One region of the Virgibacillus sp. GM2-2 genome, then DNA from elsewhere that is predicted to be linked to it. Evidence: riboswitches for the same ligand, from Rfam matches in the RefSeq annotation. Region 1 holds a riboswitch; each other region holds the start of a gene.
What was found. Region 1 has a riboswitch for S-adenosylmethionine ahead of dpaA (dipicolinic acid synthetase subunit A). Riboswitches for the same ligand answer to the same signal wherever they lie in the genome.
Positions count from the first base shown of each region.

Region 1 (5,206 bases):
CGGTGGGTTTTGATATGGAAGCTATTAACTCAGACAAAGCTAGTCCTGCCTCTACATCTCCACCAACTGTATTAAGTAAAATAATTACTCCTTCAATTTTTGGATTCTGCTCAATAGCAATTAATTGAGGAATTAAATGTTCATACTTTGTTGTTTTGTTCTGTGCAGGCAACTGTATATGGCCTTCAACCTGCCCTATAATGGATAACACGTGAATATTTGAATCTGGTGATTGGGCCACATTTGATTGACCAAGCTGCTGGATTTTCTCCACTAAAGAAGATTTGTTTTCATCATCTTGTTGATTCTTATCTTTATCCATCGATGGATTGTTGTTCATTTACGGTCACTCCTCTAATTTATTATCCTTATTAATTACTAGTATGAACAATTCTAGCTTGTCCTATTAAAAAAACTGCTAACGAATTGTTAGCAGTTTAAAAACCAGTTATCAAATCTGGTTCAACTAATTGACTGAGATTAAAGGTTTCATGCAAAGCATTTACTGCTTTCAAGACATCATTTTCATGAATTAACACCCATATCGTAGTATGACTATCAGCTGATTGTAATATCTGAATTTCCTCTTCTGTAAGTGCGTGCACGATCTTAGAAGCAATGCCAGGTACTCCTGTCATCCCGGCTCCAACTACAGAAACTTTTGCGCAGTCTTCTATTACTTGTGGTTCAAATCCTAAATTTTCAATACAACTTACAGCTAAATCCGTGTGAATAGCAGGTATTGTAAATAATAATCCTGTTGGAGATATATTGATGAAATCTACCGAAATTCCCCCATCCGCTAGAACTTTAAATACTTCTGAATGAAGACGATGCATTTCTTCCCTTTCTTTTATTTTAATTTGAGTCATAGAGGTCATATGTGCAATACCTGTAATCAGTTGATCTGGAAGTTCGTGTATAGAATTGTTGGATACAAATGTGCCTGATTCTCTGGAATAAGTGGATCGCACATGGAGTGGTATATTTGCTTGCATTACAAGTTCAATTGCACGGGGATGAATAACTTTTGCACCCTGATATGCTAAATTACAAATTTCTGTATATGTCACCGATTTAAGTTGCCGAGCAGCTTTAACAATTCTCGGGTCAGCAGTCATGATACCATTTACATCGGTAAATATTTCTACTCTTTCGGCGTTAAGCGCAACACCGAGAGCAGCAGCGGTTGTATCGCTGCCACCTCTTCCAATTGTTGTTATTTCTCCAATTGATGTCTGGCCTTGAAAACCTGCAACAACTACTACATCATATTTTTCCAGCTCTTCTAGTAATCGAGATGTATCAATTCCTTTAATTTTTGCTTGCGTAAAATCTGAGGTAGTTAGAATTCCTGCTTGGGCACCTGTTAATGCAATCGATTTTAATTTATTTTTTCGAAGTTCGTTTGCTATTACAACACTTGCAATTGTTTCACCGCATGACAAAAGAAGATCAGTTTCACGACTTTCATGATAAGGTACATTTCGATCGATGAGACTTAATAACGTATCAGTAGCATATGGGTCTGGCATTCTACCTAATGCTGAAACAACTACAACTAGCTTAAAATTATTATTTTTTGCTTCTTTTATATGTTCGATGACTTTTGAAATACTTGCTGGTGATTGTAATGAAGTGCCTCCAAATTTTTGAACTAATAGTTTCATTTTTCCACCTCTGTCATACAACTAATTTCTATTTGGAGTCTATACTCCGCTATTTTCTTGATAAGGAACTATAACTGGTTGGATTTGTTCGAATAATAAAGCTGACTCAACTGTATCCACTAATGTATCCATATGTGCAACTAACGAATTTGGTTTCTTATACGGATCGTCTTGGCCATACGGTATAAAATAAATATATTTACTTGCCATTAAACGCATTAAGTTAACGCCGTTAAGTCCTAGTGCATCATTCGTCGAAATACCCAATACTACTGGCTTTTTATTTCGCATAGTTGCTTTAGCGGCCATCAGTACAGGGGAGTCTGTTAGAGCATTAGCTAGTTTACTCATCGAATTACCCGTTAATGGTGCGATAACCATACAATCCAACGGTTCTTTTGGTCCTAAAGGTTCTGCCTCTGGCATTGTAGTAATTACTTTTTTTCCAGTAATCGATTCAATCTTTTCGATATGATCAGCTGCATCACCAAATTTCGTATCTGTAGATCTCACGGTATACGTTACAATCGGCACGACCTCTGCACCAATCTTCATTAATTTCTCTAACTGTGGAAAAACCTGATCATACGTGCAATGTGATCCTGTGATACCAAAACCAATTCGTTTTCCTACTAAACTCATACTGTTTCCTCCTTACTCGTTATAAACTGTTTAATGACATCAGCCAAAATTCTACCCGCAGTTTTAGGGGCAACAATACTAGGTAAACTTTTCGCAAGTATTGCTTGAATCCCACGTTTTTCTGCATAGTCAAAATCTGTTCCACCTGGTTTAGATGCTAAATCAATAATCAATCCATGTGATGGTAAGTATTGAATTGATTCTTTCGTAATAACTTGAGATGGTATCGTATTAATTAAAATATCGCAGTCCGCTGTATTTTGTGACAGTTGATCAAAAGGAATGGCTTTAAAACCCATTTCCGTAATGCGTGCCAAATCTTCTGACTTTCTAGCGCATACTGCTACATTGGCACCTAGAGCAGCAAACTTATTCGCTACCGTTTTTCCGACACGACCATAGCCAACTACTAGTAAGTTAGCGGAATGAATCGTAAAATCAGTATGTTCAATTACCATCATAATTGTTCCTTCAGCAGTTGGAATTGAATTATATACTGCAATATCATCACGATCAAATAACTTTACAAGACGTCGATCTGTTTCATCTGTTATTGAAGTTAAATAGTCATTTGCTATGCCTGTAAATATAATTGCAGTACTTTTTAATTGTTGAACCCACTCTTTTGTTAATTGAATCGATTGATCGGAAAAAACAGGTTCAATCACTCCGTTATCATCAGTTCCTGTAACAGGTAAAACTACCATATCCAATTCACTTGGGTCTAGTTCAGAGAATTCTTTTTGTTTTAATCCTGTAAATCCTTGATCTAGATTATCAAAACCTATTAAATAAATAGTCGTATTTTCAACTTGTTGAAGTTGACGAATTAGTTCAATATATCTGGCATCTCCACCTATTACAGCTATTGAGTAACCCATTCGTTATACACTCCTTGTTATACAAATGCCTTTTTCAAATCATTTCTTTATAGCTTATGTGTTTCGCTTCGGTAAGTGAGTAATAGCTAAGAAAAAATTAGAAAAACTCGGTATTCACCTCACCTTATAGCGAATTCCGATGTATTTTCATATAAGATCTTTCTAACGTTATAAAAAAACCCTCTTCTCAAGTAAGAAGAGGGTTGGCTATTATGCTGATTTCCCTTTCTTATCTTCAAGCTTTACGCTTCTGGAATTAGCACAGTGTTTTATAAACCTGTTGCTGAGGTATCAAAGGGCCAGTCCCTCCACCTCTCTGGATAAGAAAAATTTCATATTAAAATGTTAAACAATACTCTACATTTAACAAGATAAAAAGTCAAGGTTATTTCTGAATATTAGCACGTTGTCAGAGTAAGCTGTAAGAAAAAAGCGCAAGCGACTTGAAAGACACGACAAGCATAAGCAGAACGCTGCAGTGTGGTGGTTTTTACCACACGGAAGTAGACTGTTTATGTCTCGAGTGTCCAGTCCGCTTGCGCTGGACAGATTTTATAGATTTTTATCTTTTAAAAAAGAGGCCAGGACAAAACTATTTTTATCAAAGAAAATCCGAACATAAGATAATTAGTGCAAATAACTCGCTCCGGAAATATACTCGCTTTCCGCGGGCGGCTGGTGAGCCTCCTTGCCCCGGCAAGGGGTATGCCGACGTTGTCCGCAAAGGACGTTTTTAGTCGGCCTTCCTTAATAGACGCACTGTGGGGTCTCACCAATGCCTGTCTTCCCGCAGGACAAGGAAAGCTACCCTGAAAAAGCATCGCACGCAGAAAAAGTGATTTTCTTTTTCAAGGAGTCTAAGTATATTTCCGGAGCTAATACAATTCATTGTTCGTTATTTAAATTAATAGTTTTAGTTTTGTCTCAGCCTCCTAACTAAATAAAATATGACGTGGCAAAAACTAGTCCGTTTCAATCATAATCATATCTTCTCCAATTTTTTTTATGGAGTTCCAATGAATTTTTGTTTCTGCTCCTTCTTTTTTTAAACCAAACCATTTGTAGTTAGGAATGATAAAAGACCTGATTTGACCAGTTCTCTCGTCAATTTCTAAATCCGTCGCACCAAGAACCCCGAGCCTAGAACCATGACTCACATTTACAATTTCTTTTCCACTTATTTCTTTATACCGCATTACACTCACCTCATTTTGTATCGGTATTATAAATATATGACAAAAAAAATAACCTATGTCATTGCATAGGTTATTTACTAACTAATTATTTTGTTTTGGTGCAATTAGTGCCGTTGATGGTTTTGTATTAAAAATGGTATCAATAATCTTACGAATAGAATCATGATTAACAGCATCAATTTCTTTTATCATGTCGTCAAGCGTGCGATGCCGTTTTAATAATAATTCATTTCTACCATTTCTGCTCATACGGCTGTTTGTACTTTCAAGACTAAGCATGAGATTTCCCTTAAGTTGTTCTTTACTATTTTTCAATTCTTTGTCAGTAAGACCATTCGTTATTAGTTCATTTACAGTGCTTGAAATGGTCTCCTGAAGTAGTGGTAACTGCTCTTTGCCAGTACCTGCATAAATAGTTAACAGTCCATTATCAAGAAACGAGGAATGATAAGAAAACACTGAATATGCTAACCCTTTTTGTTCCCGAACATCTTGAAATAGGCGTGAGCTCATACTACCTCCAAGAACATTGTTCATGATTACTAAGCTAAAGGTGTAATCATCACCAACTGGTAATCCGTTATATCCGATACATAAATGCGCCTGTTCAGTTTCTTTATTCCGCTCTAATTTACCAGCATGGAATTCAGGTTTAATCAATGGAGTTTTATCATGATCTGCTTCATATTTTCCAAAGCAAGACTCTACATTATCGATGAATGATTGATCAACGTTACCTGCGACAGAAATTACAACATTATCAGGCGTATATCTTTGCGTTATATAGGATCGAAGTGTATCTGGTTTAAATGACTTT
Region 1 covers NZ_JBUZWC010000003.1:47,800-53,005, forward strand. The annotation lists gene ACY9Z2_RS05265 (ClpP family protease) at 1-340, opposite strand, end outside; gene dapG (aspartate kinase) at 438-1,670, opposite strand; gene dpaB (dipicolinate synthase subunit B) at 1,710-2,312, opposite strand; gene dpaA (dipicolinic acid synthetase subunit A) at 2,309-3,193, opposite strand; SAM riboswitch class I at 3,420-3,520, opposite strand; gene ACY9Z2_RS05285 (YlmC/YmxH family sporulation protein) at 4,156-4,389, opposite strand; gene ACY9Z2_RS05290 (M16 family metallopeptidase) at 4,471-5,206, opposite strand, start outside.

Region 2 (5,206 bases), on a different contig from region 1:
TGCTGTATAACCAATTAAGGCAATCGCCGTTACTGTTAATCCTGAAATAAGTGCTGGCATTGATTCTGGTAGCAATACGCGGAAAATAATTGTTTTTGTTTTTGCCCCCATTGCCTTGGCTGCCTCTACGACTCCTTTATCAACCTCCCTCAATGCTATTTCAACCAACCGTCCATAAAATGGTGCGGCTCCGATAATCAGTGCAGGCAATGCTGCATTTGGTCCACGGATGGTTCCAATTAAAAACTCGGTAAACGGGAATAATAATAAAATCAAAATAATAAACGGAATCGCTCTAAATATATTAACTAATGAAGCAACAATTAGGTTTACGAATTTATTTTGCCAAATGCCATCTTTCGCAGTTAAATATAAAAGTAACCCTAGAACCGTCCCCAAAATAAACGTTCCTATTAATGCCAAGATTGTCATGTAAAATGTTTCATACGTGGCAATCCAGAAATCCTGTACATCCAAATTTGGAAAAAAATTAGCTAGCATCGCGAAGCACCTCCACTTCAACTGAGGTCTGCTCTTTGATATACGTTACAGCTTGCTCCAATTCATTCTGATCACCAATCAATTGAACGAATAACGTTCCATAAGCCCCGCGCTGTGTTTGAGTTATTTTTCCTTGCAAGATATTGATGTCAATTTGATATTTCTTAGATAACTGACTGATAAGCGCTTGATTTGTTGTTTCACCAACAAAATGGAGTCGAACAATTTTACCCTGTTCGTAGCTTTCAATGATTTCCTGAACACTTTCATTTTCATCGCTTGAACCCATAACCTGTTCAACAAATTTCTTTGTAACCTGTTGTTTTGGACGTAAAAATATATCCAATACATCGCCTTGTTCCACAATCCTGCCATTTTCCATAACCGCTACTTGGTTACAAATTTTTCGAATCACATGCATCTCGTGTGTGATTAAAATAATCGTTAAGCCAAGCTTTTTATTGATGTCTACTAATAAGTCTAAAATGGAGTTGGTTGTCTCTGGATCTAGCGCTGACGTTGCCTCGTCACAAAGCAATATCTTTGGGTTATTTGCTAACGCTCTAGCAATACCTACACGTTGCTTTTGTCCCCCGCTCAATTGTGAAGGGTAGGCATTTTCGCGACCTGCTAGCCCAACTAATCGTATTAACTCTGTAACCCTTTCATCTCGCTCGCGTTTTGGAATGCCCGCTATTTCCAGTGGAAAGGCGATATTATCTTGAACCGTTCGTGACCACAAGAGGTTAAAATGCTGAAATATCATTCCTATTTCTTGTCTAGCCAAACGTAATTGCTTCGTGTTCAAAGCAGTTACTTCTTGGTCATCGATAACAACGCGACCACCTGTCGGCTCCTCGAGTCTGTTAAGTAGACGAACGAACGTACTTTTTCCAGCACCACTGTAACCAATGACACCAAATATTTCACCTTCCTTTATTTTCAACGACAAATCATCAACCGCATGAATGGCTGACTTGCCAGTACTAAATTGTTTACGTAATCCTTCGATCGAAATCATGACAAAACCTCCAATAAAACAGCTACTGAGCATTGATATTCTGCTCATTTTCTTCTTAACAACGCAAAAAACGCCTTTCTGTAAGAGAACAGAAAGACGTAAATAATTAGCCTTCACGTTCTCTCATCTTTCAAAGCCAAAGCTTCGCAGGAATTAGCACCTTTCAAACAATAATTTGTTTGAAGGTTGCCGCGGTTTCATAGGGCCAGCCCCTCCACCGCTCTTGATAAGAGAGTAAAAAGTATTTGGTTGTTAAAATCTATAAATCAAATCGTACCACCTGAATAAGCAGGTGTCAACAACTATTTTTTAAGTTGCAAAAAGTTTTGGCTCATATTTCATCAAATACGTATAGATATTTGGTATCGATTGAAATGCATACACTTTCTCTTTGATTTCATTTTCATCCTTTATTAGCAAACAAGGCACACTTTCCACCTGTGCATCCTGCATGAACGAAGGATATAACGAGGCGTTCATCTCGAGAAAAATCTCTTCTTTATGAACAGACTCAATCTGGTTTAACATCGATTTCGCCAAATGACAGGTACCACAAAACGGCGTATAAATATATAAAAAATAATGATCTTGCTTTAATTTTTCTTCTGTTATTGGTTGCAATGCAATCACCTTACGTCAAAAATATCGGGTTTACATTTATACGCTTACTAACTAACGCAGTCGCAAGCGCAGAAGCAGGAGTAGTTGCTACTTCGCGAAATTCGCTACTAACATAAATATGTTCTGCATGCGGAAGCTCTCTGGCCAATTGCTTACGAAGTTTTACTCCAGCACTGTCCTCATCCGCCAAAATATACACTTCTTTGTTATCTAAATCATACGTATCTAACAGCTCATCGAACTTGGCTACACCAAGTGTTCCATTCGTACAAATAATCGTAACGGGGTCTGTAATAATTTTTTCAATTTGCTTTTTATCTGTTAACCCCTCAACAATAATTACTTTGTCTGAATCAGGTGCAATCATGACATATCACTCCTCATGAATTCAAGCAAAAAACCTCTTACGATATCCTATGATGCGAATAAGGCTGACTACACTCCTTTTTTAAAAAGGAGTAAGCCAGCCAACCATTCATCTATTTAATTAATCTTCATTAGTCATTTCTTCGTATTTTTCTGCTGACATTAGGTTATCAAACTCACCTTCATCAGACGGTTCAACAACTACCATCCAAGCTTTTTCATATGGTGATTCGTTTACAAATTCTGGACTATCTTCAAGCTCTTCGTTAATTTCAACTACTTTTCCGCTAATCGGAGCATATAATTCAGAAACTGTTTTAACTGATTCAACGCTACCAAACGGTTCGTCAGCTTCAATTTCTTCTCCAACCTCTGGAAGCTCGACAAATACGATATCCCCTAGTTCAGATTGTGCGAAATCAGTAATTCCGATTCGTACTTTGCCATCTTCTTTTTTTACCCATTCGTGTTCCTCTGAATACAATAAGTCTTTTGGTAAGCTCATCTACAATCCCTCCAAGAATAATTAAACTGTTATTTTTTCCATGTATGATTAAAGATATCTTCTTTAAATCCAACGGTTACATTTTCACCATCTGTAGTGATTGGCCGCTTAATCAGCATGCCATCATTCGCAAGCAACTCTGCCATTTTTTCATTTGATGCATCAGTAATTTTTTCTTTGATGTTATTTTCGCGATAGCTTTTCCCACTTGTATTGAAAAATTTTTTGGCAGGAAGATCGCTTTTTTGCATCATTTCTAGCAGCGTTTCTTTTGATGGTGTTTCCTCAACAATATGTATACTAGTATAATCGATATTGTTATCATCTAGCCATTTTTTTGCCTTTTTACACGTACCACAATTAGGATACCAATAAAACGTTAATGCCACAAGTCTACCTCCTTTATTCTTACGTTGATTATAGCAAATATAGTGGCAGACGGTCGATGGAAATGCTGGAGATTATCGTGATGGATATGGTGGGTTCGGCAATTATTGGGGCTGTTCTGGCATTTCTGTGCGGTGGTTCGGCATTTATTGGAGTTGTTCCGGTATTTCTGTGCAGTGGTTCGGCATTTACTGGAGGTGGTCCGGCATTTCTGTACGGCAATTCGGCATTTATTGGATTGTCAGACAATCCAAGTATAGTGTGATCAGTTGGATCGTATGTATTTTTCTAGGCATTAGAACAAACATCATAAACAGAGCCGCAATCACATGACTGCGGCTCCTCTTTCACTAGACTTAAACTACATAACGCTCTTCTTCAATAATTTTCGCTGCGATTTCACGTTTCTTAGAAATCACGTCAGTTGGTGTGTGGCGAGTTAGTTTGCGTAATGATGATAACATCATGCGCAGGTTGTCACCTTTTTCAACTGCAATCAATGTTTCTTTTGCATCAGCTTCAATACGATTAAATGCTTCTTGAACATATACTTGCGTGTATAGAAGTTTTTGTTTATTTTTCTCTTCGCCAGATTTGTTAATTGCTTTTTCTGTACGAAGAATTGTTGCTTCCATGTTGTATACTTCGTTCGTCATATCAGCTAGATTCACAAGGATTTCCTGTTCATTCTCTAGTTTTTGCATGTATTTTTGTGCAGCTAATCCAGCACCAAGTAATACCATTTTCTTCGCGTTTCTTAGCAAATATTTCTCTTGCTCAAGTGGCTCTGTTCCAGGTTCTTCTGGCATCATCATCATTAATTCTTCCTGTAAACTTTGTGCTTTTTGCAATAATGGCAGTTCACCTTTCATCGCTTTTTTCAACAAAGTACCAGGTACGATTAAACGGTTAATTTCGTTTGTTCCTTCAAAAATTCGGTTAATACGTGAATCGCGGTACATACGTGCAACTTCGTATTCTTCCATGAAACCATACCCACCGTGCAACTGCACAGCTTCATCCGCAACATAATCTAAACATTCAGTTGCTGAGTATTTATTCATCGAACATTCGATTTGGTATTCTGCGATAGCACGTGCCACTTCACGGCCGTCTTTTAACTGTTCATCGGTCAATGCGCCCATGCGTTGCTCGAATAAGCCAACGGTACGATAAACAGCACTCTCGTTTGCGTATGTTCTAGCAGCCATTGTAGCAAGTTTTTCTTGTGTTAATGAAAAGCTTGAAATTGGCGTGTTGAACTGTTTACGCTCGTTTACGTATTTCGTCGCTACTTCAATTCCACGTTTCGAACCGCCAACACCGCCGATTGCTAGTTTATAACGGCCAACGTTCAAAATGTTGAATGCAATAATGTGCCCGCGACCTTTTTCACCTAATAAGTTTTCAACAGGAACTTCAGCATCTTCTAAAATCAATGTACGGGTAGAAGAACTCTTGATTCCCATTTTTTCTTCCTCTTGACCAGTTGATACACCTGGGAAGTCACGCTCTACGATAAACGCAGTAAAATGTTCACCATCAACTTTTGCATACACAACGAATACATCCGCGAACGCCGAATTGGTGATCCATTGCTTTTCACCATTTAAAATATAATGCGTTCCTGCCTCGTTTAATTTAGCGGTAGTTTTAGCACCTAATGCATCGGAACCTGAAGACGGCTCTGTTAGCGCATATGCTGCCAATAATTCACCAGTTGCAAGCTTCGGTAAATACTTTTCCTTTTGCTGATCGTTTCCGAAAAATACAATTGGTAATGAACCAATACCAACGTGCGCACC
Region 2 covers NZ_JBUZWC010000004.1:51,070-56,275, forward strand. The annotation lists gene ACY9Z2_RS06670 (methionine ABC transporter permease) at 1-501, opposite strand, end outside; gene ACY9Z2_RS06675 (methionine ABC transporter ATP-binding protein) at 491-1,522, opposite strand; SAM riboswitch class I at 1,643-1,755, opposite strand; gene ACY9Z2_RS06680 (thioredoxin family protein) at 1,832-2,143, opposite strand; gene ACY9Z2_RS06685 (toprim domain-containing protein) at 2,154-2,510, opposite strand; gene gcvH (glycine cleavage system protein GcvH) at 2,631-3,014, opposite strand; gene ACY9Z2_RS06695 (arsenate reductase family protein) at 3,044-3,403, opposite strand; gene ACY9Z2_RS06700 (hypothetical protein) at 3,490-3,666, shown strand; gene ACY9Z2_RS06705 (acyl-CoA dehydrogenase FadE) at 3,758-5,206, opposite strand, start outside.
Region 2: it holds a riboswitch for S-adenosylmethionine, as region 1 does, so the genes downstream of both, ACY9Z2_RS06675 (methionine ABC transporter ATP-binding protein) here and dpaA (dipicolinic acid synthetase subunit A) in region 1, are expected to answer to the same signal.

Region 3 (5,206 bases), on a different contig from region 1:
ACCTAACTGCTGATGGGTAGTTGTTGCAGGATGAATAATAAGCGATTTTGCATCCCCAACATTTGCAAGGTGGGACCACAGTGAGATGTTATCAATAAGGGTACGTCCAGCTTCCTTTCCTCCTTTGATACCAAAATTCACAATCGATCCGAATCCTTCATTAAAATATTTTTTCGCCGTTTCGTGGGAAGGATGATTTTCTAAACTCGGGTGCGTAACCCAGTCCACTCCTGGATGATTCACTAGATAACGAGCAATCTGTTCCGCGTTCCGATTATGTTCCTTAATCCTTAAATGGAGTGTTTCAAGCCCTTGTAGTAATAAAAATGCATTAAATGGACTAAGACATGCCCCTAGATCACGTAACAATTGGACCCGGAGTTTTGTTATGAATGCTACACCTTCAAGATCAGTGGCATAGCGCAAACCATGGTAGCTTTGGTCTGGTTCTGTGAATCCAGGGAATTTTTCCGAATTGTAATCAAATTTTCCACTATCTACAACCAAGCCTCCTATGGAATTCCCGTGACCGCCAATCCACTTTGTTGCTGAATGAACAACGATGTCTGCTCCATAGTTTATTGGTTTACATACATACGGTGTTGCGAACGTATTATCAATGATTAATGGTACACCCGCTTCATGCGCAATACCTGCAACCGCTTCTATATCAAGAATATTTAAGCTCGGATTTCCGATAGTCTCAGCAAATACCGCCCTTGTTTTTGGAGTAATGGCTGTTCTAAAATTTTCTGGATCAGATTGATCAACAAATTTTACATGAATGCCGTATCTCGGAAGCGTTGTGGAAAACAAATTATACGTGCCACCATACAAATTGGCTGATGCAACAATCTCGTCCCCTGCTCCAGCAATATTCAAAATTGCTAAAGCAATCGCTGCCATTCCGGAAGATGTTGCTACAGCTGCTACACCGTCTTCCAACAATGCAATTCGCTTTTCAAGAACATCAACAGTTGGATTGCCAATGCGTGTATAAATATTACCCTGCTCTTGAAGCGCAAATAATTGCTGTGCATGATCAGTATTATCAAATACATAGGAACTCGTTTGATAAATTGGTACCGCTCTGGAGCCTGTTGTCGGATCAGGCTCCTGTCCCCCGTGTAACAAAATTGTTTCCAATTGGTAGTTAGCTTTTTGTTCGCTCATTTATTATTCCTCCCCATTATTTATAAAATTGTCTTACTTCCAAACTTCTTTTGCTATATCAACGATGAACTTTAATTTATCCCATTGTTGTTCTTCCGTTAAAATATTTCCGTGATGTGTGGAAGCAAATCCGCATTGCGGGCTTAAACATAGTTGACTTAAAGGAATATACTTAGATGCTTCTTTTATTCGTTCTATTACTTTCTCTTTATCTTCTAGTTCACCACTTTTTGATGTAATCGTCCCTACAACGACCCTTGCTCCATCATTTGGTACATGTTTTAACGGCTTAAAATCACCGGAACGATCATCATCATACTCTAAGAAAAATCCGTCCACTTTTTCCTTTGCTAGTAGTGTTGGTGCAATATGTGCATAACTCCCTTTAAATGCCCATGTCGATTTATAGTTTCCACGGCACAAATGCGTTGTAACAGCTAAATCATCAGGTTTATCTTCCAATACGCTATTGATTACATGGAGTGCTAAATCTATTAATTCCTGTCTTGAGTAACCTGGTTCATAAGGGGCAAGACTGTCCGCATTTAGTCCGGCAATATATACATCATCAAATTGTAAATAACGTACGCCTGCTTCGTAGAATGCTTTAACTGCCTCCCGATAAGCAAGAACAATATCATCTGCATATGTTTCTAATGTCGGGTAAAGTTTCGAGTCACGAATACCTAAGTGAAACAACTGGTTTGGACTTGGTATCGTTTGTTTGGCTACAGCACGCCCGTCAACGATCTCATTGAACTCGATAAAGTCGTTGATAAACGGATGGTTCGCATTAAATGATAGCTTACCAACATTCCGGATATTATACCTTTCCGTCTCTTCACCTTGAAAAACATAGCCTTGGTCAGGGACAAATCCTTCGATACCATTTAAGTGCTCCAAAAAGTCCAAGTGCCACCAAGAACGTCTGAATTCACCATCTGTAACAGCCTCAAGTCCTACTTCAATTTGCTTGTCAACAATTCGCTTAATTTCTTTCGTTTCAACTTCACGTAACTGTACAGCATTGATTACGCCTTCTTTAAATTGTTTTCTTGCTTCATGTATGCTTTCTGGTCGTAATAAACTTCCCACATGATCTGCACGAAAAGGTGCTTTTGTTAAAGTAACCGTCATTTCAATTCCCTCTTTCATTCAAATTTTTACGCCGTTTGATTTCGAACAAGCTATGTATTATTCACACGAAAAAACCCCCTTCTTATATAAGAAGAGGGTTGGTCACCAGACTAGTTCTCTTCTTATCTTCAAGCGTTACGCTTCTGGAATTAGCACAGTGTTTTAAAAACCTGTTGCTGAGGTATCAAAGGGCCAGTCCCTCCACCTCTCTGGATAAGAAAAATTTCATATTTAAATGTTAAAAGCTATATTACATACGATATGATAAAAAGTCAAGAAGAATTCTGAAATTTTTTAGAATATGAAAAAAGAGCGTTTCCCAAAATGGTTAACGCTCTATAGACTAAAACATTTGATATCCGCTTTTTCTCAAAAATTTTATAACGAAACCTGAAATAATCGTTCCAATAAATCCTGAACTTAAAATAATAATATCTACTGGGGTAACTTCCATTAATTTAGTAAATGCTATCGAGAGTGATCCCGAAAGATCAGTAAAATAAGATCCAGTAGAAATATCATCAACAATTATTAATACGACAAACGGATAAATAAATGCCATTAACCAGGTTCTACGTAAAAGCATGTTTAGTATAAATGCAAGTCCAAAAAATATTACTAAAAAGAGTAAGATGGACATGATAAGTTGAATCACTGTGTATCCTCCCTCGTACAGTCATAATCACATGTTATATTTTATCGGAAAACGTAGAAAAAGCAAAGGCAGCAACTTTGCCTTTGCTCGGAAAAATTAATTAAAAATATTAAACTTACCTTTTTTAAATAAAAGTCCTGGTCCACCCAGCTTTAGTAGGTAGCGATTATCGATTACTTTTTTCATTACAGTTGCTTTCCAACCAAACATCTTGCGACCATTTAACACAACACCAATCGCATCGTCATGCCCTAATGATGCTACAGTACCAAGAATCTTTGGTTCAAAGCTTTCCACTTCACCTTTTCCTAGTGCAATTGCTTTCACATTATGTGCAACAGCTTCAGCCATTTGGATAGCAATTTGGGCAGTTGGTGGAAACGGACGACCACTTTCTTCATTCATAATCAGTGCACAATCACCGACAACAAATACATCATCATAATCTGGAGCACGCATATCACTACGAACTTCAATTTTACCGCGGTTCGTTTCGAATCCTGAATTTTCAACAATAGAGTTAGCACGAACTCCGGCAGCCCAAACTGTAGTCATGGTTGGAATTTCTTCAAGCTTATCATTTTTTTCAAATACAATGCTGTCTGGTTTACATTCCTTCAGCATCGCTCCAGTTATAAATTCAACACCACGTGCTTCTAATGAATTCATTGCATATTCAACTAGATCAGGATCAAATCCTGGAAGAACGGTTGGCGCACCCTCAACATTAATAATGCGAACTTTGTTCTTATCAATATCATATTCCTTACACAGCTCAGGAACACGGTTTGCTAATTCACCAACGAATTCAATGCCTGTGAAACCACCACCGCCAACAACGATATTTAGTCGGGCGTCGTTCGGTTCCTTTTCATTATTGTACATAGCAAAATTATATTCAATATGCTCTCGAATCAAACGAGCACTATTAATACTACCAATTTTGAACGCATGCTCATCAAGACCAGGGATACCAAAAGTAGCAGCTTCAAAGCCTAATGCAACTACTAAATAGTCATAACTCAGCTCTCCACCCTTAAGCTTTACTTTTTTCTCTTCTGGCTTAATAGAAATTACTGTATCTTTGACGAAATTTACTTTGCTCATGTTGATAACTTCTTTTATTGCAATACGTGTACGATCCTGATGCAATGTTCCAGCAGCGTTTTCATGTAACCAAGTGGTTTGGTAATGATAGTCGTGCTTGTTAACTAATGTAATAGTTGCTTCGTTTACCCCCAAAGATTTTTGCAGATTAACTGCAGTCATAATCCCACCGTACCCGGCACCTAAAATAACAATATTAGGCTTACTCATCTCTCTCATCACTTCCATCTTTTAATTTCGTACATTATCATGTATTACGATGTTTGTGACATATTTCACGAATGATTGCATAAAAAAAGAGTCGAATTATGTATTATTTTGTCACATAATCGTAATGTAAATGTCTAAAAACAATCTTAGCCCCTTTTCTCTATACTTTCAACCCTTAATTTTATGTTATAAAATTTAATGTTTTCGTAATTTTATCGCTTTTGTTATCAAAAATACACATAGCCTGTCTTTTTGTGATAATATAGGCATGATGGGAAAATTGAAACTGTTTAATGGGGGAATTTACCATGTCAGATAAAGTGTACGATGTTACCATTATAGGTGCAGGTCCAGTTGGCTTGTTCACTGCCTTTTATGGTGGAATGAGGCAAGCAAGTGTTAAAATTATTGAAAGTTTACCACATACTGGTGGGCAGCTTACTGCTTTGTATCCAGAAAAATATATATATGATATTGCTGGATTTCCGAAAGTCGGTGCGCAAGAACTTGTTGATAGCTTAGAAGAACAAGCAAACATGTTTGATCCGACGATTGTGTTGAATCAAGCTGTTGAGAAGGTTGAACGTCTAGACGATAACACAATTAAGTTAACATCAGATAAAGAAGTGCATTATACAAAGACAATGATCATTACAGCCGGAAACGGAGCATTTCAACCACGTCGTCTTAACGTTGGTGAATGCGACCAATTTGAAGGCATCAACTTACACTACCATGTAAAAGACATGAGTCAGTACAAAGATCAGAATGTCGTACTGCTTGGTGGAGGAGACTCCGCGGTTGACTGGTCGCTTATGCTAGAACCAATCGCGAAAAGCGTAACACTAGTACATCGTAGAGATAAATTTAGAGCACATGAACATAGCGTGGAAAAATTAATGGAGTCTAGTGTTAAAGTTTTGA
Region 3 covers NZ_JBUZWC010000027.1:6,553-11,758, forward strand. The annotation lists gene ACY9Z2_RS18610 (O-acetylhomoserine aminocarboxypropyltransferase/cysteine synthase family protein) at 1-1,173, opposite strand, end outside; gene ACY9Z2_RS18615 (5-methyltetrahydropteroyltriglutamate--homocysteine S-methyltransferase) at 1,207-2,310, opposite strand; SAM riboswitch class I at 2,430-2,530, opposite strand; gene ACY9Z2_RS18620 (YuiB family protein) at 2,654-2,965, opposite strand; gene ACY9Z2_RS18625 (NAD(P)/FAD-dependent oxidoreductase) at 3,062-4,282, opposite strand; gene ACY9Z2_RS18630 (NAD(P)/FAD-dependent oxidoreductase) at 4,591-5,206, shown strand, end outside.
Region 3: it holds a riboswitch for S-adenosylmethionine, as region 1 does, so the genes downstream of both, ACY9Z2_RS18615 (5-methyltetrahydropteroyltriglutamate--homocysteine S-methyltransferase) here and dpaA (dipicolinic acid synthetase subunit A) in region 1, are expected to answer to the same signal.

Region 4 (5,206 bases), on a different contig from region 1:
CATGACGCCACCAGATTGTAAGCCGTCAATAAAAGCTTTCTCGAAATCAGTAATAGAGGAGAAGTTTTCATAACGCAACATATTTCCAATGTCTACATGAACTGGACCAGCAAAAGCAAATTCCCAGTCGATAATACCAGTAACTTCTTTTTCCGCAACCACTATATTCAAGCCGTTGTAATCACTATGTACAAGTGCAGGTGTCGGATCAATATCTTTTAAAAGGTGACTGTTCATTCGTGTGAAATTCCACAGTTTTTCAGTTAGCTCTTCCCCTAGCCAGTGACCCGTATGGCCGTCTATTAAAAATTCTTCCATAAACGAAAGAAACGTGTCAGGCGTTACCTTCATCGGTACGGTCACTTCTAAATTTTCATTGAAAAGTCCTGCTTGAGTAAATGTATTTTTTCTCATTTGAGCAAGCCAATAGCCTGTAGAATAGGCTGCTTTTTTCAAAAAAAGAGTATCGTTACTATACATCGTATCCTTCAGGTGTATCCCCTCTTTCCATTCCATGATGGAAAAGGATGCATTTCCTTGATAGTGACTATAATAGATTTCTGGAACAGGCAGTGACTCGTGCAACTTGGTGTGTAGTGCGCTCTCGAACCTACACTTCTTTTCATCACTAATTCGCAATACCAATGGTTTTTCACTAGAATTAATTTTTACTTTGTAATTTGTATTACTAAATCCCCCACTTAATAATTGAACAGATTCTAATTGCATGCCTGGCGAAAAATGGTGGATCATTTCTTCAAGTTCATGATTCGGAAGTGAATAAAGCGGTTTTACTCGTTCCCAGTTTTCCTTCATATTTCTCCTCCTCATTGGACTCAACCCTAAGTCTATCACTATTTCACTTTGCGGAATAGTGCGAAAGTATAGTAACCTATTGATAGATAATTAAAAGGGGAAATGACAGTGAAAAAAATCAATCAACTATCCATACCAACTAACGCAAGGGTAATCGTGATTTCGGATATTCACGGGGAGTTGGAGCTATTCAAAAGGCTATTAACAAAAGTAAATTTCAGCGAAGAAGATTACCTAATTATTAACGGTGATCTTTGTGAAAAGGGTCGTGACAGTATTGGGGTTGTAAATTATGTAATGGCACTGCAAGCTTCCAATGCTAACGTACATGTGACAGAGGGAAACTGTGATTCGATTGTTGAAAATCTACTAGTAGAGGATCCAAGGCTCATCCATTATGTTTTGAAACGTAGATCAATTATAGGCGAGTGGGCAGAAAAGATTGGTTTTGAAATCAATGAAGATACAGATGTTAAAGAACTAAAGGTAATTTTGCTGGAGCATTTCGGAAAAGAAATCACTTGGCTTATGGAACTTCCAACTGCAATTGAAACGCCAAACTATATCTTTGTTCACGCAGGAATTGAGGATGTGGAAGATTGGAAGGACACAGAGCGTGATTTAGCTATAGCGATGCCGACGTTTTTAGAAAAAACCCACCGCGCAGACAAATACGTAATTGTGGGCCACTGGCCAGTGGCAAATTATGCAACAGACGCACCAGCAAATAATCCAATTATCGATACCGATAAAAAAATCATTGCAATCGATGGCGGGAATGTGATTAAACCAACAGGACAATTAAACGCGTTTATTATCAAAACTGCTACAAACGGAGATGCATTTTCGAATACATATATGGACCATTTCCAAACACGTGAAGTGCAGGAAGATTTTCGTACCGAATCGGAAATGACGGGTGCCATTACGTATCCGCACTATGAAATTGTTCCTATTGAAACGGGCGATAGTTTTTCGCTTTGTAAGCAATTAGGGACAAATAAGCATTTTTACGTAAAAAACGAATATGTTAAACAACAGGAAGATGGAAACTATACCGTCAAAACAGACGTATCGTGTACGCAACTCCATGTCAAAAAAGGTGATATCGTTTCGATCGTGGATGATAGCTGTGAGGATTACACGTTGATAAAAAAAGATGGAAAAGAAGGTTGGGTTCGAAAAGACATTTTAGCGAATTTGTTGTATACTACAAATTAAGTGAATAGGTTATCAAGAGTGACTGAGAGATCTGGCTCAACGACGTCACAGCAACCTGCTTAAGCAAGGTGCTAACACCAGCAAAGTGTATGCTTTGGATGATAAGTCGGTAGGAGACCCCTTTATGCAATCCAAGCATAAAGGGGTTTTTATATATTTTTTTAAAAGGAGATGATTTTGGTGAAGCGAATTTTTGTGGAAAATGGAAAGGTAAGAGAATTAAGTGAGGAAGAGTTTGAAAAATTGCCTCCATCAACATCGGTGTCTGATATCGTAAAGGAAATGACTCCAGAAGAGATTGAAGCGTTTCATTGGGAACGATATGAAAGGTTTATTAAACCATTGATGGAACATAACCAGCGTGAGTTGAAGCGATTAAAATAATTCGCGCATTGTTATGGTCAAAACGCGCAGCAAACAAAATAAATCGATCAATAATCCATAGAAAACGCGCGACAGCACAATTGCTGCGCGTTTTCAATCTGTTCATGCGCGGTTATAACGCAGGTTCGATCGTTCTACTTTACATTATGCTCGATTTGCTAACTCTTCTATGTTTAATACATCCCAGAACGTGAAACACCTATTATAGAGTAACCATTTCAAGGAGGTAATCGAGTTGGTAGTACCGTTTAAACATGAACCGTTTACTGATTTTACAAATGAAGAAAATCGAAAAGCATATAAGATTGCATTGCGTGAGGTGGAGAACCGTTTAGGTAAGGATTATCCACTTGTAATTGGAGGAGAACGTGTTTTTACCGAAGACAAAATGACATCGGTAAATCCGTCAAATAAAGAACAAGTAATCGGATATGCTTCAAAGGCAACAAAGAAGCATGTAGATCAAGCGATGGAAAAAGCCCAGGAAGCTTTCAAGAAATGGCGAGGATTTACTCCAGAGGAACGAGCTGAGGTATTGTTCAAGGCAGCAGGAATTGTCCGACGCCGAAAACATGAGTTTTCAGCGACGATGTCTTTTGAAGCCGGGAAGCCATGGGGGCAAGCTGATGCCGATACCGCGGAAGGAATTGACTTTCTTGAGTATTATGGCAGACAAATAATTGAACTTGGTAAAGGTAAGGAAATTAACGATCGAGAAAATGAAAACAATACTTATTTCTATCAACCGATGGGGCCAGGTGTCGTAATCCCACCATGGAACTTTGCGTTTGCGATAGTTTGCGGGACAACTGTAGGGCCGGTTGTAGCAGGTAACCCTGTTCTGTTGAAGCCAGCTGAGGATACGCCAGTTATTGCATATATGCTAGTGGAAGCTTTAGAAGAAGCGGGCTTACCAAAAGGCGTAGTAAACTTTCTTACTGGCGATCCAAAAGAAATCGGTGATTATTTGGTTGACCACCCTGAAACCCATTTCATCAACTTTACAGGTTCACGTGGAACAGGAACACGTATTTATAAGCGTGCTGCTGAAGTCCAAGAAGGGCAAAACTTCTTAAAGCGAGCTGTTATAGAGATGGGTGGTAAGGATACGATTATCGTTGACGATAATGCTGATTTGGACTTGGCGGCTGAATCAATTGTCAACTCCGCATTTGGATTCCAGGGCCAGAAATGTTCGGCTTGTTCGCGAGCGGTGATTCACAAAGATGTTTATGACGAAGTGCTTGAAAAGTCAATCCAGCTTGCTAAGGACGTAACAGTTGGGAATCCAACGGAAGAAGATCCGTATATGAGTGCGGTTATTAACCAGAAGCAATTTGATAGAATTAAAGGATATATCGATACAGGAAAAGATGAGGGAAAGCTCGTATTTGGTGGTGAAACCGACGATTCGAAAGGGTACTTCGTCTACCCAACGATTTTCGCTGATGTTGATCCAAAAGCAACTATTATGCAGGAAGAAATTTTTGGACCAGTCGTTGGTTTTACTAAAGCAAAAGATTTTGATGAAATGTTAGATATCGCAAATAATACAGACTACGGATTGACTGGTGCAGTGATTTCGAATAACCGTGAGCATTTAAATAGAGCGCGGTATGAATTCCAAGTTGGAAATCTATATTTCAATCGTGGCTGCACAGCGGCTATTGTAGGATACCATCCGTTTGGCGGATTCAAAATGTCCGGCACCGACGCAAAAGCTGGTGGACCAGATTATTTATTAAACTTCCTTGAAGCGAAAACTGTATCGGAAATGATGTAAAAGAAATGGCAGCCTAGCTTAGCTGGGCTGCTTGATTTATGGGCAGTTACTCTAGCCCCAATACTTCCAAACCAATCTCAGCAAGCTTCATTTGCCCTTTGATAGTTGGATGGATGTCACCTTGAATTACATAAGCTGCTTGGTTTTGACCAAATGCGGTATAGGCATCAGCCAGTAATACATCATCGTAAGTTGCATTGTAATAAGCGGTTAGTCCAGCAAAATGATGATTTATACTAGGTAGAATCTGTATTCCAACCGTATGCAATGGATCCTCCACCTGGAATGGATTATAAACGTTGTACATAACAATCGGTGCATCTGTAAGTGTCCGCGTTTCCGCAATGATTTTGCCGATATTACCGAACAAATTACTGCTTTGAATTTGTTGCTGTAGTGACTGCATAAATAATTCCGGATTGCCGTTACTCGAATCCTGAGCAGCCCTTAACGCCTGTAGTAAGTCATTATTTCCGATCGTTAACGCAATATAATCTGCATGTCTAACAGCTTGCCGATATTTTTGATCAGATTTTAAAGCAATCAACATTTGCTCGGTTTGCCAGCCAGGAACGCCAAGATTCCGAACACGAAGTTCAGCATTTTCTCCAATCAAAAATGGATAGGCATACTTGGAAGGATGATGGTTGTTTTGCCCTAGGTTATACCCGAAAGGAATCGAGTCGCCTAAAGCTACAAGTGATTCTTTAGCCTGGTCACTTTTTGCAAAAGCAGTTGATGAAAACAGTAAACTTAAGATTAAAAACAATGCCAACAACTTAACGATTATCTTCAATGGAAACACTCCCTTTTTATGTAGCATGTCTTCATTATAATTGAGCTTTGAGGAATAGTATGTCGAAATAACGAACACAAGAAATGTTTATTATGGTATGTAATCCATTAGTTTCGCTTTAAACATCTTATCCTTATGAAAGAACAAGTACTTTATTCGTTTTCATTGGTTAAAAGAAATTAAAGGCTAATATTATGATAAAATAA
Region 4 covers NZ_JBUZWC010000001.1:558,388-563,593, reverse strand. The annotation lists gene ACY9Z2_RS02500 (phosphotransferase family protein) at 1-816, opposite strand, end outside; gene ACY9Z2_RS02495 (metallophosphoesterase) at 925-2,037, shown strand; SAM riboswitch class I at 2,044-2,145, shown strand; gene ACY9Z2_RS02490 (hypothetical protein) at 2,218-2,421, shown strand; gene pruA (L-glutamate gamma-semialdehyde dehydrogenase) at 2,657-4,204, shown strand; gene ACY9Z2_RS02480 (GDSL-type esterase/lipase family protein) at 4,251-5,000, opposite strand.
Region 4: it holds a riboswitch for S-adenosylmethionine, as region 1 does, so the genes downstream of both, ACY9Z2_RS02490 (hypothetical protein) here and dpaA (dipicolinic acid synthetase subunit A) in region 1, are expected to answer to the same signal.